One region of the Solibacillus sp. FSL H8-0523 genome, then DNA from elsewhere that is predicted to be linked to it. Evidence: riboswitches for the same ligand, from Rfam matches in the RefSeq annotation. Region 1 holds a riboswitch; the other holds the start of a gene.
The links. A riboswitch is a leader RNA that binds a small molecule or an ion and turns the genes downstream of it on or off. The one in region 1 is predicted to bind thiamine pyrophosphate.
Positions count from the first base shown of each region.

Region 2: linked by a shared signal. The riboswitch ahead of thiT (energy-coupled thiamine transporter ThiT) and the one ahead of thiM (hydroxyethylthiazole kinase) in region 1 are both predicted to bind thiamine pyrophosphate.

Region 1 covers NZ_CP150291.1:2,503,173-2,511,480, reverse strand. Annotated here, with positions in the region: gene NSQ62_RS12520 (DUF3298 domain-containing protein) at 1-832, opposite strand, end outside; gene NSQ62_RS12515 (sigma-70 family RNA polymerase sigma factor) at 837-1,322, opposite strand; gene NSQ62_RS12510 (YdcF family protein) at 1,500-2,504, shown strand; TPP riboswitch at 2,603-2,701, shown strand; TPP riboswitch at 2,755-2,852, shown strand; gene thiM (hydroxyethylthiazole kinase) at 2,979-3,719, shown strand; gene thiD (bifunctional hydroxymethylpyrimidine kinase/phosphomethylpyrimidine kinase) at 3,716-4,531, shown strand; gene thiE (thiamine phosphate synthase) at 4,521-5,132, shown strand; gene NSQ62_RS12490 (DHA2 family efflux MFS transporter permease subunit) at 5,659-7,071, shown strand; gene NSQ62_RS12485 (sigma-70 family RNA polymerase sigma factor) at 7,297-8,308, shown strand, end outside.
Region 2 covers NZ_CP150291.1:3,608,202-3,616,509, reverse strand. Annotated here, with positions in the region: gene NSQ62_RS18165 (SMC family ATPase) at 1-1,992, shown strand, start outside; gene NSQ62_RS18160 (hypothetical protein) at 2,035-2,163, opposite strand; gene NSQ62_RS18155 (DUF4870 domain-containing protein) at 2,232-2,564, opposite strand; TPP riboswitch at 2,682-2,791, shown strand; gene thiT (energy-coupled thiamine transporter ThiT) at 2,893-3,453, shown strand; gene map (type I methionyl aminopeptidase) at 4,154-4,906, shown strand; gene NSQ62_RS18140 (papain-like cysteine protease family protein) at 4,953-5,930, opposite strand; gene NSQ62_RS18135 (polyphosphate kinase) at 6,067-6,927, shown strand; gene NSQ62_RS18130 (GNAT family protein) at 7,011-7,568, shown strand; gene NSQ62_RS18125 (carbonic anhydrase) at 7,636-8,202, opposite strand.

The DNA.
Region 1 (8,308 bases):
GCATCTCGGTTGGAATTTCAACGGTTACAAGCCCCATGAAACCTGGTGCTATCTCATATACATCAAAGGACATCACCAGTTTGCCAGCTTCGGTAATATAGAAGTTTTGCTCCGGTGTAATGCCTTCAAAGACACCAAATGATTCATCATGATACGCTGTACCACCAATCCAGTACATGTCAGAGCCTTGTGTTTCAATCATACGGTTGCGCAGTTCATCTTCAATATAACGGCTAATAATGTCGAGATAGCGATCATCTTTAAATAGACTTGGTAATGTAATGACCGTTTCCGCCTTTTTATCAATCGTCGTATACTGCATCACCGTTGAGCGTGATACGACAATGACTTCTACATAACGACCAAATGACAATAGCTCATCGGTATCGGTTTCGATTACATAGCCGCTATTTAAGGACATATTTCCCGCTTCCATTTCCTCGATATCTACCTTAAACTGCTCATAGAGTGCCTTGCCTTCCTCAGCGTATTTCTTGTTCAACGCCTCGATGTCAGCAGAAGAGCCTGAAATTTGAGGCACTTGAATGTCTGCGGTATATTCCTCGTCTACCATCTCATACTTGGTAAATGTCAGTACCTGAACGACGGGGCCAATTACCGGTAAATCCGCTAAATTTTTCGCCATGGCCGGATTTGTATTTAATCCCACTGTGAATAATATTGCTGCAGCCGCTACAGCTGTTAAAAAAATCGGTAGCTTGCGTTTTTTCTTAGGTGGGCGTTGTAAATTTTTTTCAATCATCACCTCTAGCTCACTTGGAATGGGTACGTCCTTATAGTGTGCGTGTAGTTTTTTTAATTTGTCATCCATCGGCCTAATTCTCCTCCATCTCGAGCTCGATTTTTAAGAGCTTTAATGCTTTATAGAGCCGCGATTTCGCTGTGCTTAGTGGAATAGCCAAAATATGTGCGACGTCTTCGAGTTTTAAATCCTCAAAATAGCGCAGCACAACAACCTCACGTAGCTGGAGCGGTAAATGATAAAGTGCCTGCTGCAAATCAAAATTGTCATATGTATCCTGCTCACATAGTTGCAGGAGCGCATCGTCTCCAATGAGCTCGAAACGCTTGTGCTTGCGAAGAAAATCAATCGCGGTGCGTACTAAAATCGTATAAAACCAGCTTTTCATTTGCTCATGCTTTGTCAGCCTTTCTAGCGCCAGCCAACCTTTTTGAATACTATCTTGCAAGACATCCAGCGCATCTTGCTCGTTTTTTGTGTAGCTATACGCGAGTCTATAGAGTGCTTGTTGCTGCGTGCGAATAAATGTAATAAATTTATCTTCTAATGGTTCCATCATTCCTTGAAGCTCCTTTTTGATTCTGTCGACAATTATAAGACGGTTCGGGGTGGAAGGAAAGTTTAAAAGGGAATGATAAATTTTTAATAAAAAGAGGAACTGGATAATTTGATGTTCCAGCGGGAATAGACATTGTATAATATTATTTTAGAGTGATGTTGAACAGGAGGAAGGATTTTGGCATTTTTAATTTTCATCGTGATTGCGCTCTTTATCATCGAGCCACGGTGGTATACGAATATTTTTTTACTGGCGCTGATTGTATTGGTAGAGCTGCTTTATTATACAGAAAAAATATTTTTTAATACGAACTTTAGTGAACAAGTATTAAATGTAACGAGCTACGCGTTTGTATTTGCATTTATCCCGCTAGTTATGGCGACGTTATCCGTATTAACATACTTCAATAGTAAGGTGTTGCTTGAAAAAGAAGGGCGTAAAAAGTCCAATTTATTTCTTGGCCTGATTGGAGTCGCCATTAATATGGTGCTCATTTATTATATTGTTTCGATGCGCACGATTAGTGAAAATGTGTATAGTGAAATCGCATTTTATTATATTTTTGGGCTATTTGTTTACTTTACGATGATGTATTCGGCAACCGCGATATACGCAGTGCTTTATAATTGGCGTCCGATTCACTATACGCCGGATTATATTATTGTGTTAGGTTCGGGATTAATTGGCGACCGTGTGCCACCTTTACTTGCGAGCCGTATTAACAAAGCTGTTCAACAATACAAGAAATATCATGGCCGTCCACTCATTATTACATCGGGAGGTCAAGGTAGTGATGAAAAAGTAGCGGAGGCGTATGCGATGAAAAAATACATTCATGAGCACTACCCGGAAATTCCAGACGAAGCGGTTGTGATGGAAGACCAGTCGACAACAACCTTAGAAAATATGCAGTTTTCTAAAAAGATCATCATCGAGCGATTTGGTGAAAAAGCGCGCGGCATCTTTGTGTCAAACAATTATCATATTTTACGTGCCGGTTTTTATGCGCGCAAAGCGAAACTAAAGGCCAATGGGGTTGGCTCGAAAACCGCCTTTTACTATGTGCCAAATGCCTTTACACGTGAGTTTATCGGCTTGCTTGAAATGTTTAAATGGCGCCATATGACATTCATTGCATTGTTTACGATTTTTATACTGTTGGTGTTACGTGCGGTAAATTAGTTGGATGAATTTAGTTGAATCGCCAGAATGAAATCCAAAAATTAACTATAAATAAGGTTGCATTATGAGCGGTTAAGCCTTAGACTGAAATTAATTAAATGAATTTGCAGGGGGACACGTTAGTGTTGAGAAGGTTAAAACCTGACCCTTAGAACCTGACCGTTAACACGGACGTAGGGAGCAAAATGTACAAGCTAATATTCGTACGTGATGCTCTCCATCTATTTGGAGGGCTTTTCTTTTGCAAATTTTTTAATTGCGGGGGGACACCTAGTGTTGAGAAGGTTAAAACCTGACCCTTAGAACCTGACCGTTAATACGGGCGTAGGGAGCAATGAGTGCACACATATGCACTTTTTTAGGCATCTCTACTTTTGAGTAGGGGTGCCTTTTTTTGCTTACGCCTCAAAAGGAGGAAGTAAGAATGGAATTTTGTGAAAAAAGTAAAGATGTTTTATGGCAGGAGGTGTACCAATGAGCTTGAATCTTATACGCACGCGTCGTCCACTCGTTCATTGCATGACGAATACCGTTGTGATGAATTTTACAGCGAACGGACTTTTAAGTGTCGGCGCTTCGCCTATTATGGCAGATGCGATTGAAGAAGTTGCTGACATTGTTCAAATTTCCGATGCGTTACTTATTAATATTGGTACAATAAATGCACGTACCGTAGCATCGATGAAACTAGCGATTGAAACGGCAAAAGAGAAAAATATTCCGATTGTGTTCGACCCAGTAGGAGCTGGTGCAAGTGCATTTCGATTGGAAACAGCACGACAGATGTTGTCAAATAAGCAGATCACACTTTTACGATGTAATGCAGGTGAATTAGCTGCTATTGTAGGAGCGAATTGGCAAGCAAATGGTGTAGATTGTGGCGCAGGTGATGCGAATATTGAACAACTTGCCAAAGAAGCAGCATTGCGTTTTTCGTGTCTTGTGATTGTGACAGGTAAACACGATATTTTAACAGATGGTGTCAATGTTAAGTGTATAGATGGCGGACATGAGAAAATCACACAAATTACAGGGGCAGGCTGTTTACTTAGTGCAATAAGTGCAGCTTTATTGGCAAGTAGCCAAGAGCCTTTACGTGATTTAGAAGCATTACTACTAGATTATAAGCATGCTGCTAAACAGGCATTCGCACCAATTGGAACATACCAAGTGCAATTCTTAAATGAGTTAGAACGTTTGTCGGAGGTAAAATGATGATCGCATGTACAATCGCAGGGTCAGATAGTGGTGGCGGAGCAGGAATTCAAGCGGATTTAAAAACCTTTCAGGAATTAAAGGTTTTTGGAACTTCTGTCATTACGGCGTTAACGGCTCAAAATACGTTAGGTGTCCATGGCGTTTATCCAATAGAGGCAGCATTTGTTGAAGCGCAACTTGCAGCTATTTTAGCTGATTTCGATGTGAAAGCCATAAAAACAGGGATGTTATTTGACGCATCGATTATTCAAGCAGTTGCGGTTCAATTAAAAGAAACAAACATCCCATTAGTCATTGATCCAGTTATGATTGCAAAAGGCGGACAAAGCTTATTATTACAGGAAGCTGTTTCTGCGTTTAAGCAATATTTATTACCATTTTCAACCGTTTGTACGCCAAATATTCCAGAGGCAGAGGTACTAACAGGCATTCCAATTAAAACGCAACAAGATATTGAAAAAGCAGCCCACATTTTACTTGAAGAAGGTGTAAAATGTGTCGTCATCAAAGGTGGACATCTTCAAGGAAATTTAGCAACAGATGCGATTTATCAGCAAAACGAATTACCTTTTTATGTAGAAACAGATCGATTTGAAACACAGCATACACATGGGACGGGCTGTACATTTTCTGCAGCGTTAACTGCTGGATTAGCAAAAGGCATGAAGTTGCGAGAGGCCATTATTGAAGGGAAACGGTTTGTCGATGCAGCCATCAAACATCCGTTAAATATCGGACAAGGCTTTGGTCCAACAAATCATTTTGCCTATCAGCAATTACAAAAGGAGCAAGCGGTACATGTCTTTTAATCTGGATAAATATTTTATTATGGGCACAATCAATTGCCATGAGAAAGCACCTTTAGTGATTTTAGAGGAAGCTTTAAAAGCAGGTGTGACCATGTTTCAACTACGTGAAAAAGGCAAAGGGTGCTTGGAAGGTGCAGCCTATCTGCAGTTTGCAAAGGACTGTCAAAAGCTTTGTCGACAATATAAGGTACCTTTCATTGTCAATGATGATGTGGAATTAGCGTTAGCACTCGATGCAGATGGAATTCATGTTGGGCAAGATGATGTAGGAATGGTTGCGTTTCGAAAAAAATGTCCTGAAAAAATCATTGGGGTATCTGTTCATACATTAACAGAATTAAATGAAGCCATTTCAAACGGTGCAGATTATGTAGGCATCGGTCCGATTTTTACAACAAAATCAAAAGTAGACGTAATCCAGTCGAGCCTGCAATTTTTAAAAGCTGCAAGAAAAGAACACTTTAAGTTTCCTATTGTTGCGATAGGTGGGATTACAACGAAAAATAGCCATTTAGTCCGTCAAGCTGGTGCAAATGGTGTCGCGGTTATTAGTGAAATAGCAGACAGTAAGGCTATTTTTCAAACGGTAAAACATTTATAAGAATAAAGGGCTGTCTCATTAGTAAATACTTTTGGGGCAGTTTTTCCTTGTTAAGGAGCTGTAAATTACCGTATTATGGATAACGACACCAAAAGTTTAATTTTTCTGTAAAATAAATTGCGCTGATTTCAGCTGATTTGTCAACTAAACTATTGAAAAATTTATGGAATCGGTAACGCAACTTTTTATTGCACGCTAAAACCTAGCACTCATATATGTTTATGAGCACAAACATGATTATATATGGGGTTTGAAATCTAAAAGTAAGCGTTTTATTTTTGTAATTGGCAGAGTTACAAAAATAGAGAACAGGAAAATAAGGGTAATATTTACATAAAAGTGTCTAAACTGTGTCTTTTCGGTTGGCGATTTAGTTGGATAGTATTGATAGTAGCATGCGGTTCTTGTATAGTAGCACCTAGACTTATGAAACTTCGTAAAACCTAAAAAATTAGATTTTAGATCGAATATTTTAAATAGTATTCTAAGGTAAGTATGTCAAAATAGAACGAATAGGGAGTTATATATGGAGTCTCATTTACAAGTAAAAAGTCCAAAATGGATGGCTGCTATTTTAATGATTGGTTCTTTCATCGGTTTATTTGGTGAAACAGCATTAAATATGGCGCTGACAAACATTATGGAAGACTTTTCTATTGGTGCAAGTACAGGACAATGGCTGACTACAGGGTATTTATTAGTTTTAGCAATTTTAGTACCACTATCAGCCTATTTAGTACGTTGGTTTACAACGCGTCAATTAGTCGTGGGTGCATTAGTTATTTCTACATTAGGGGCGTTACTTGCAGCGATTGCCCCAAGTTTTACGGTTTTATTAATCGGTCGTTTAATTCAAGCAATTGGGACGGGGATTTTCTTACCGTTAATGTTTAGTGTTGTGCTTATGATTTTCCCAATGCAAAAGCGTGGAGCAGTGATGGGAATCGTTGGTTTAGTTATTACAGCCGGACCCGCACTAGGGCCAACGCTAAGCGGTTTAATTATTAGTGTTTCAAGCTGGCATTATATCTTCGTTGTTATGATCGCATTTAATATCATTTTATTAGTAATCGGGGCGCCTAAAATGGAAAATGTCTCAACTATTACTAAGCCGAAAATTGATATTTTATCGCTAGTGTTATCAACAGTTGCATTTGGTGGCATTGTGTATGCGTTAGCATCACTTGCAGAAGCACCATTATCAGATGTGCTTGTGTGGGCACCATTAGTAGCGGGTGTACTGGCACTGGTATTCTTTACAGTACGACAATTTAACATGGAACAGCCAATGATTGACTTACGTGTGTTTAAATATCCAATGTTCACACTTGGTACATTGTTAATGTTCGCAACATTATTTATCATTTTATCAGTAGCTATTTTAATTCCAATATACTTAAAGAGTGTACTAGCTTATACAGCGATTGCTGCGGGGTTACTGATGTTACCGGCCAACTTCTTAAATATTGTGATGTCACCGATCGTTGGCTCGAACTTTGATAAAGTCGGCGCACGCATCTTCACGCGTATTGGATTTACACTCATTACGGTTGCCGCGATTCTCTTTATTGTAACGCTTTCTGCTACAACACCAATTTGGCAAGTGGTTGTGACATTATGCATTCTTTTCTTAGGGGTGTCCATGACAATTATGCCTGCGCAAACGAATGCGATGAATGAATTACCACAACACTTCTATGCGGATGGTTCAGCCGCTATGAATACGCTAAACCAAGTTGCAGGTGCTGCAGGTACAGCGATTGCCATTACGCTATTTACTGCAGGTCAGAAAAATTATATTGCGGAATTCGGCGCAACTAATCAGCTAGAATTTTTAGCTCATGGTATTCATTATGCATTCTATGCCGTATTAGTAGCAGGGATTATTGGCTTGATTGGTTCATTATTTGTAAAGAATAGCCGACCACTTTCAAAATAAATGAAAAAGTACGCGTGTCTTTTTGACATCGCGTACTTTTTTTCGTCATCAGCACAACGACTTCCGCGCGTGTCCAAATCTTTGGTTAATGTTTCAGTTCATAAAGGCTGAAAATATTATAAACTTAAATAAACAATCTATGTTTTAGTGATGAGCTTTAAAAATATTTCGTGAAATGAAACCTTTACACTAAAACCGTACTCTAAGTTAGTAGGAGGGAATGCAATGGATCAATACATACAACAAGCACTTGCTGGCGATGAGATTGCGATCGGGCACTTAACAACGATGCATAAACCTAGATTACTCGCTAAAGCCTATACATTTATAAAAAATAAGCAGGACGCGGAAGATATTGTGCAAGAAACGTTCATCAAAGCGTTCGGTGCACTGGCTCAGCTGAAGGAACCGAACTACTTTGCGACATGGCTCTACAAAATATTAATTCGTGAAAGCTTTTTTGCAATAAAGAAAAAGGAACGTACGAAGCTGTTAGAGCTAGAAATCATGGAACAGCTTCAGTTACTAGACCAGGAAAACAGTGACGATTACAGCGCGTTACATAATGCGGTTGCAAGCCTTAAAAAAGACTATCAAACGGCGATTGTCTTGCATTACTTTTATGATTTTAAAGTGTTTGAAATCGCGGAAATGCTAGGGAAGCCAAACAACACGATTAAAATGCATCTGCATCGCGGCAGAAAAGCGCTACGCCTAAAGCTAGAGGAAACAATGCAACAGCCATTACAACAAAAGGATGTGAAACGCATGTTAAAAGAGCAGTTATTTGACTTAGCACAGCAATATGCAAATGTGCCTGCGCACTATGAGCTAGAACTTGAAGACTATCATGAGGATGGAATCACTTCGTTCATGTGGAAAGGGCAAAGCAAGGATGAAGGCGTTTTTATTCGATTAGATGACAAAGGGCGACTTGATGATTTTGCGAAAACCCCGACAAAAGAAGGTACACCGATTACTGAAGAGATGAAGCTTGAAATCGCCGAGCGACTGCTACGTGAACAATACCCGGAAGCACTTTCGTATTATACACTGGTAGAACAAAAGAAAAAGGAATTGAGTACAAGTTTTAAGTATGGGCAAGTTGTTAGCGGGTTTCCTTTAGACGGTTTTTATTGTCGAATTGAAGTCACCGATTCAGGTGAGGTCATTTATTTCACCTATACAGGCTACATGGAAAATCCTCCAGAAATGCCAAAGGAGCTTTATCCTACTG
Region 2 (8,308 bases), 1.1 Mb from region 1:
GCGACAGCAATGCATGAGCAAGTGCAAAAAGATGAGCCGTTACTTGAAGCGTATACAAAAAATATTTCACAGCTGGAACAGTTAATCCCTGTTTATGAAACGATTGATACGCAGCGTAATTCGGTAGCACAGCTAGAACAACAACAAGTAAAAGCACAAAATTTATATGCCGATTTACAAAATGAAGCGACACAGTTAAAAGAACAGCAGCAGTTGCAACAGCAAAATGTTAGCGAGTTGGAACAGGCTGTTAGTAAATATGAGGAAACCTATGAAGCACATGCAACTGCAATGCGTCATGTGGAACTTGTAAAAGAAGCCATTAAACGACAACAGCATGTTGAAAAGTTAGCAACAGATTGTACGGAAAAGCAACAACAGGCCACAACAGCACAGCAAGCCTTGCAAACCGTAGAGCAACAAATCCGTAGCAATCAAGCCGCCTTTTTAGCCGCAGCTCTACAGCACGGGGATGCTTGTCCAGTATGTGGAAGCACGGAGCACCCAGCTATTCATAATCGTGAAACACAACAGGTCGATGAAACAAAGCTTGATGCTTTACGTCAACAAGCGGATGTGAAGCGCCAAAGCTATTATCAGGTACAATCTAAGCTTGAAGTGGAACAAGCAGCGTTTAACGACAAGCTGAGCGTCTTGCAACAACAGCATCTAGAGCTAGAAGAATTAGTACATTATGAAGCGCACCTGCAACAGCTTACAACTCAATTAGCTAATTTACGCACACAACAGCAGAAATTAACAACTGAGCGTACGAAGCTTGAGCAATTAACGGAGCAGCGTGAGGTCATTCAAGGTCGTATTGAAAAAGGACAGGCCTATGTCCATGATATTCATGCTCAGCTCGCACAGGAAAAAGGCAAGCTTCAACAAAGTGAACAACTACTATTGCCGCAATTTACATCGATCGCTCAACTACAGCAAGCACTGATTGAGCAACAGCAATTGTATCAGGCACTAAAAAATGCAGTAAAAGCAGCTGCAGATGCCTTACAACAAGCACAATTACAGCAAAATTCTAGCGAGGTCAATCAGTTGCATGCCGTTAATCATGTAACAGAAAAACAGCATGAACAGCAGCTCGCTCAGCTCGCGTTTACAAACGCTTTGCAACAGGAAAACTTTACAATTGAAAGCTATCAAGCAGCACTCGTAGCACCAGATGTACAACAGCAAATTCGTCAAATGCTTGAAACGTATAACAAGCAGCTGCATACATTAACGGTACAAATCGCAGAGGACGAAGCGCAATTACAAGGAAAGCAATTAGCAGATTTGACGGAGCTAGAGCAGCAAATCACCACATTAAATAATGAGCAAGATGAGCGTTACGCCAACATGAAATTAACAAAGTCTTACGCGACACAATGCGAAACAACGTATGAAAAACTTGAGCAAACAGCTGAGCAAATTGAAAGCTATAAAGCAAAACTAGAGCAAATTGAGCATGTATATGATTTAGTGCGTGGCCAAAATGATGCCAAAATTAGCTTTGAGCGCTTTGCACAAATTGGCTATTTAGAAAAGGTGACACATGCGGCCAATGAACGTTTACGCGTGTTATCAAACGGTCAATATTTCTTGAAATCAACGGGTCGCAAAGAGGGCAATGCACAAAGTGGTTTAAGTATCGACGTGTACGATAGCAATACTGGTCAAACACGTGATGTCAAAACATTGTCAGGTGGAGAAAAATTCAATGCATCGTTATCATTAGCACTAGGTATGGCGGATGTCATTCAAAGTGTACAGGGCAGCGTGCATATTGATACGATGTTTATCGATGAAGGCTTTGGTACGCTTGACGAAGAGGCACTGAGACGTGCGATTGATATTTTAATTGACCTTCAGCAAACAGGCCGATTAATCGGCGTGATTTCGCATGTTGCAGAGTTAAAGGCTGCGATGCCGGCAATCCTGCACGTGAAGAAATTAAAAGAGGGTCATAGTACAACTGAAATTTTAATTAAATAAAAAAATGGAGTACTTCATTGGGAAATGAAGTACTCCATTTTTTCATCTTTTTGGAGTCCGTGTTGGCGTTGGTTGCTTTGCTGTTGAACGATTATTAAGTATTTTTTTTATGATTGGATAGACGATTGGTCCGTATTTAATCGCTGTTTTAATTACTTTGTTTAGTTTCATGAATATCACTCCTTAGTAAGATGTAAATTCTAGTAAAAATATACCCATATACAGTACATCTCTAAACATTAGCGCAATACTTTGATTGCTTGTATAAGGTTCCAAATGGCAATAACAAAAATAATAATCGCTAAAATGATAAACCCGATAAAAATCCAACTTTCGAATAAGTAGTTTACTTCAAGCGTCGCGTTAGAGGGTGTTGTAAAGGCGAACACAAAAAATAGAATGATATAAACGATCCCTAAAATAATTGGAATAAGTTGTGAAATAAATGCGCGTTTATTATGATGTTTCACTACATCGTCTTTTGCTACGAAAAAAATAATGAGCGGTAAAATAAATGGCATAAAGTAAAAACTTAAATAGCCTACTGCACTTAACCCTTTGTTTTGATCCATAAAATTCACTTCCTTTACTTCTATATACGGACAAATGTCCAACTTAGTTTCAACTAAAGTAGTTGAAAATTGGAAAATTATCAGCTACAATGAGCATGTTCAAACAATTATATCGAGATGTACCACAAGGGGGGCCGATTAAGTCGGCTGAGATTGCGCACGGATTTTGCGCTGACTCTTAGAACCTGTAAGTTAGTACTTGCGTAGGGATGTGGATAGAAACCAACTATTCGAGCGATGGTTAGGAATTTATCCTAATTATCGCTTTTTTGTGTTTTCTATTCCTTCTGAACTTCTGTTACATCGGAAAAAAGAGAGGAGCATTGTTATGGACAAAAAGAAATTATTAATGCTGGTGGAAATTGCAATCTTTGCCGCTATCGGACTTGTGCTTGATCAGTTTTCATTTAAGCTTTGGGCATACGGAGGCTCGATTAGTTTTGTCATGCTGCCGATTATGCTTATGGCCATTCGCTGGGGATTAACAGCAGGCTTGGCAACGGGATTCATTATTGGTGTATTACAAATGATGTTCGGTGCGTATATTGTGCACTGGCTGCAGGCGATTTTAGACTATGGTCTAGCTTTTACAGTTGTAGGCTTCGTCGCAGTCATTCGTAAACCGTTACTACTAGCCGCAAAAGCGCTTGATAAAAAGAAAATGACGATTTATATTATTCTCGGTGCGTTACTTGGCGGAACATTACGTTTCATTTCGCATTTGCTTGCCGGCGTTGTGTTCTTTAAAGAATACGCTGGTGGAGATAATGTATGGACGTATTCAATCATTTACAATGGGTCCTACATGTTACCAGCAACCCTGTTAACCGCGCTTGTCGCTGTGTTATTATTTACAGCAGCACCACGCTTATTAAAAACAATGAAATAAAAAATGGTGAAGGTGTAGTTCGATTCTAACGAGCTACACCTTTTTTTAAAATAACGCGCTTGGATACAGCAGGGGAAAAATGAAGTGATGGATGTAACACCGACAATGCCATATAGCCATAAATTATAGAGCATATTTTCGCGATAGGTCCAGATTCCTGATTGATAAAAATTAGCTACGGATAGCTTTACAAAAAAAAGTGTAATAATGGCATGTAAAGATATGAATAGATAGCCTAAAAAAGGCACAAGTGGATGAATAGTTATAGGACAATGCTGCTTAAGTAAAATAAATTGTAAATGGAAAACAATAGCCATTGCAATACTGGTACTAAACCCAACGACATAAACAGCGATGCGTGGATTGTACGAAAAAGGTGATACATGACGCAAAAATTCCCCAACCAATGTAACACAGAACATCATGAGGAGCACAAAGATTAAACGATTTTCAACAGCGCGATTATTGTGTAAAATGACATACGTTGCTAAAGTAATAAGTAAAAAAGTCGGTAAAATATACGTGAGCATATATATATAAATAGGCAGCATGACTGACACCTCTATTTTGAATTAGTTCCTTTTATATTCCCTTCAAATTTCTACATAAACGAATCGTACAAAAAAAGCATGAATCCTTACAACAAATTTCAAGTATGTTATAGTTAAGGGTAGAGATTTAAGAGGAAGGAAGTTTAACAATGATTGTTACAACTCAAGAAGAAATCCAAGCGTTTAAAAAAATCGGACGCATCTGTGCTGAAATTCGTGAAGCGATGAAAGCTGCGACAGTACCAGGTGTGACAACGAAAGAATTAGATGAAATTGCTGGGCGTATGTTTGCAGAAGCGGGTGCTATTTCAGGTCCAAAAGGCGAATATGATTTCCCAGGCTACACATGTATTTCAGTTAACCACGAAGTTGCCCACGGGATTCCAGGCAGCAAAGTGATTCAAGAAGGCGATATCGTAAATATTGACGTATCGGGTTCTTTAGATGGTTATTTCGCCGATACAGGAATTTCTTTCGTTGTAGGTGAAGGCTACGAGGACAAAGAGAAACTTTGTGAAGTAGCAAAATTAGCATTTGACCGTGCGATGACAAAAGTAAAAGCCGGTTCAAAATTAAACCAAATTGGTAAAGCAGTTGAGCGTGAAGCATATGCGCATGGCTTAACGGTAATTATGAACTTAACAGGACATGGCTTAGGGAAATCATTACACGAAGCACCTGACCATGTATTAAACTATTACGATCCAACTGATGGCCAATTAATGAAAGAAGGTATGGTGCTAGCAGTAGAGCCATTCATTTCTGCAAAAGCTGAACACATTGTTGAATCAGGTGATGGCTGGACATTTGTAACACCAGACAAGTCATTAGTTGCACAAATTGAACACTCAATTATCGTAACAAAAGGCGAACCAATTATTTTAACGACGTTAGAAGATTAATCAATAAAAAAACGTGAAGTGCTTAGAAAAGCATTTCACGTTTTTTTTAATTATTATAATCAACAACGATGTACGGTTGTAATTGGAAAGGTTTTGGCGCAATATTGCGGTCATTCCACATACCGAACCAACGCTCTAGCGGATAGAAATAGTAGCCATCTTGTGAATGATCTGATGTATCATATGGGTCTGCAAAAATGATGATGTCATCACCGATACCAGGTGTACCGTTGTTGTCATAACCGATAATTGCTTGCCAGTGGCCACCCCAATCACCCCATTCAACCATAATTGGACGATTGTTGTCTAAATGGCCTGTTAACCATTTTACGAAATAGCTATCTTTTGCATCGCTTACCCAAGCTTCAGTATCTGCTGTATTTTCAGATGCATATAAGCTGTTCCATAAAAATGTTTCAGGTAAGTTGCCTACGTTAGCACCAGTCGTACCAGAATCAGCTTGAATTAGATCTGCGTCTGTATAGTCAGCGCGGAAGCTTGATTCAACGACTTCAAAGCCTTCTAAACCTGAAAAGAATTCATATAATTGTGTTACGTCTGAGCCGTATTCGTGGAAATTGTTTGCTGAGCCAGGTAAGGCATCTTCCACATCTAAATCCGTCATAGCTTTCATCGCAACAGCAATATCCATTTCCGTCATTTCATTATAGCCAAAGTGATTAGCTACCATTAAAGCAGTAACAGGGCCACATGACCATTCCGCCGTTTGTTGCATCGTTTGGAATTTTTCTAAAATTGTTAAGTTTTCATCTGATTTTAAATTAAAAAAGTCAGGTGCTTGGTAGTAGCGAGAGTCCGCATTGTCACCAGCGTTTGCGTATGCATCTGCACCGCCAGCTTCATTAAAATCCTCGCCTTTAATTGTGTTTGTGTTAACTGCCACAGTAGTTTCGGCTGATGCTTTTGTTTCTACTTCTGCCTCCGCGTTATTTTTTGCTTCATCTTCAGAGCATGCTCCTAATAATAGTGCAGAAAATAAAACTGCTGTAAGGGTTTTTTTCATTTATCACTCCGCCTTTCGCGTATTATGTATTTTTCAGACAAGAAATTAGTGGAAGATAAACTAAGTGCAACATCAATTACCATTTCCATACACTTTAAAGTAAAATAGAAGTAATACTGTTTAGGAGGAATCATAAATGAAGAAATTAGATGATTTAGATTTATCATTAGAACTAGACAAAAAAATGTACAAAAAGAAAATTAAAATGCTGCAATACGAAATGCTCAACGCACAGCAATTTTTATTTAACAACAAAATTGGGTTAATTGTAGCATTTGAAGGAATGGACGCAGCAGGTAAGGGTGGTGCCATTAAACGTTTAACAGAGCGAGTTGACCCACGTGGCTTAATGGTAACTCCTATTTCTGCTCCACAACCACATGAAAAACGTTACCACTATATGCACCGTTTTTGGAGAAAGTTACCGCAACACGGACAAATCGCGATTTTTGACCGTTCTTGGTATGGTCGTGTTTTAGTAGAGCGCATTGAAGGCTTTGCGAAAGAAGAAGAGTGGAAACGTGCATATGATGAAATTAATGACTTTGAAAAGCAATTAACAGATGAAGATTATATTGTCATCAAATTCTGGATTCATATCGACGAAGCAGAACAATTAAAACGTTTTAATGACCGTGCACAAGATCCGTACAAAGCTTGGAAATTAACGGATGAAGATTGGCGCAACCGTGAAAAGTTCGGCTTATATAGTGAAGCGGCAGATGAAATGTTCGCAAAAACAGATACAGAAAATGCACCTTGGTTTTTAATTCCTGGGAATGATAAGCTATATGCGCGCGTACAAGTATTAAAAGAAGTCATTGCTCATATTGAAAAGGAAGCTAAGCGCCGTGGGTTACACCTGACGAATGTATTAGAAGCACCTGAGCAAGACGAAATAGATGAGCTTGAAATGATGGAAGTAGCGGCTACAGAAGAAATCACTGCCACAGAAGCTTCAAAGGGAAAAAAGGCTAAAAAGAAAAAATCTAAATAACATTCGGAAATCGTTCAATTATTTAGTGAGGATGAATCGCCGTGAGAAGCCTATTGAAACTTTTTAAAAAGAAGGAGGGTCCAATGGTACAACTTAATGGGCAACGTTGTTCGTTACGTACATTTACACCATCGGATGCAAAAGCATTAGCCAAACTGTTAGCAGACAATAAATTTTTTTGGTCTACTTATGAACCGTTACATCGAGACGAGTTTTATACAGAAGAGGTACAGTATAAAAAAATTTTAGAGAGCCTACAGCTTCTTCAAAGTAATCGGGAATTTTCATTTGGAATTTTTGATGATGATTCACAACAATTAATTGGCCACATTTCACTTTATTCGGTGAAGCGTTTACCCTATTCAAGCTGTTTTGTCGGCTATTCGATGGATGAACGTTTTGCTGGAAGAGGGATTGCAACAGAGGCGGTGCAGTTAGTGCTGGAATTTGGCTTTCAAACGTTAAATATTCATCGTATTGAAGCTTACGTTGCCCCACAAAATTTAGCATCAGTACGGGTGTTGGAAAAATCAGGTTTTATACGTGAGGGCTTACTAAGGCAGTTGCTCTTTATCAATGGTGTGTGGGTTGATCATTATATGTACGCCATACTGCAAAATGATTTTAAAAATAGATATTAAAAAGGATTGTACGAAAAATAACTATTTTTCGTACAATCCTTTTTGTAAGGACGCTTTAGCGCTTTTCTTATATATCTATATTGCCATCAGTGACTAAGTCTAATTTACCTGTCTGTGGATCGATTACTAAACCGTGTACAGGTACAGTTGCTGGCATTAACGGATGGCGTCTCACTAAATCGACACTTTTTAATACGCTTGTTTTAACATCGCCAAAGCCGCGTAACCAGTCATATAAATCGACACCTGAGAAATTTAAAATATCCAGTGTTTCTTGCTTTATCCCTCGCTCAAGCATGTGACCGACCATTACGTCTGGATCAACGGCACTCATACCGCAATCATAATGCCCAATAATATATATTTCATCTGCCTTTAATTCATAGACGGCAACAAGTAAGCTGCGCATAATCCCGCCAAATGGGTGATTGACAATGGCTCCCGCACTTTTGACAACCTTTACATCGCCATTACGTAAATTCATGGCTTTTGGTAATAATTCAACTAAGCGTGTATCCATACATGATAAAATAACAATTTTTTTATCAGGATATTTTGTTGTCGCATACGTTTCGTATTGTTTTTCATCAACGAATTGTTGGTTATACTCTAGAATTGATTGTAAAGCTGACATAAGTTTGTTATCCCCTTTCGACTACTCTATATTTTAGAATATTATTTGAATAATTCAAATTAATTGACACATTTAAAGTGAATACTAGGAAAAATAGAGAGAACTT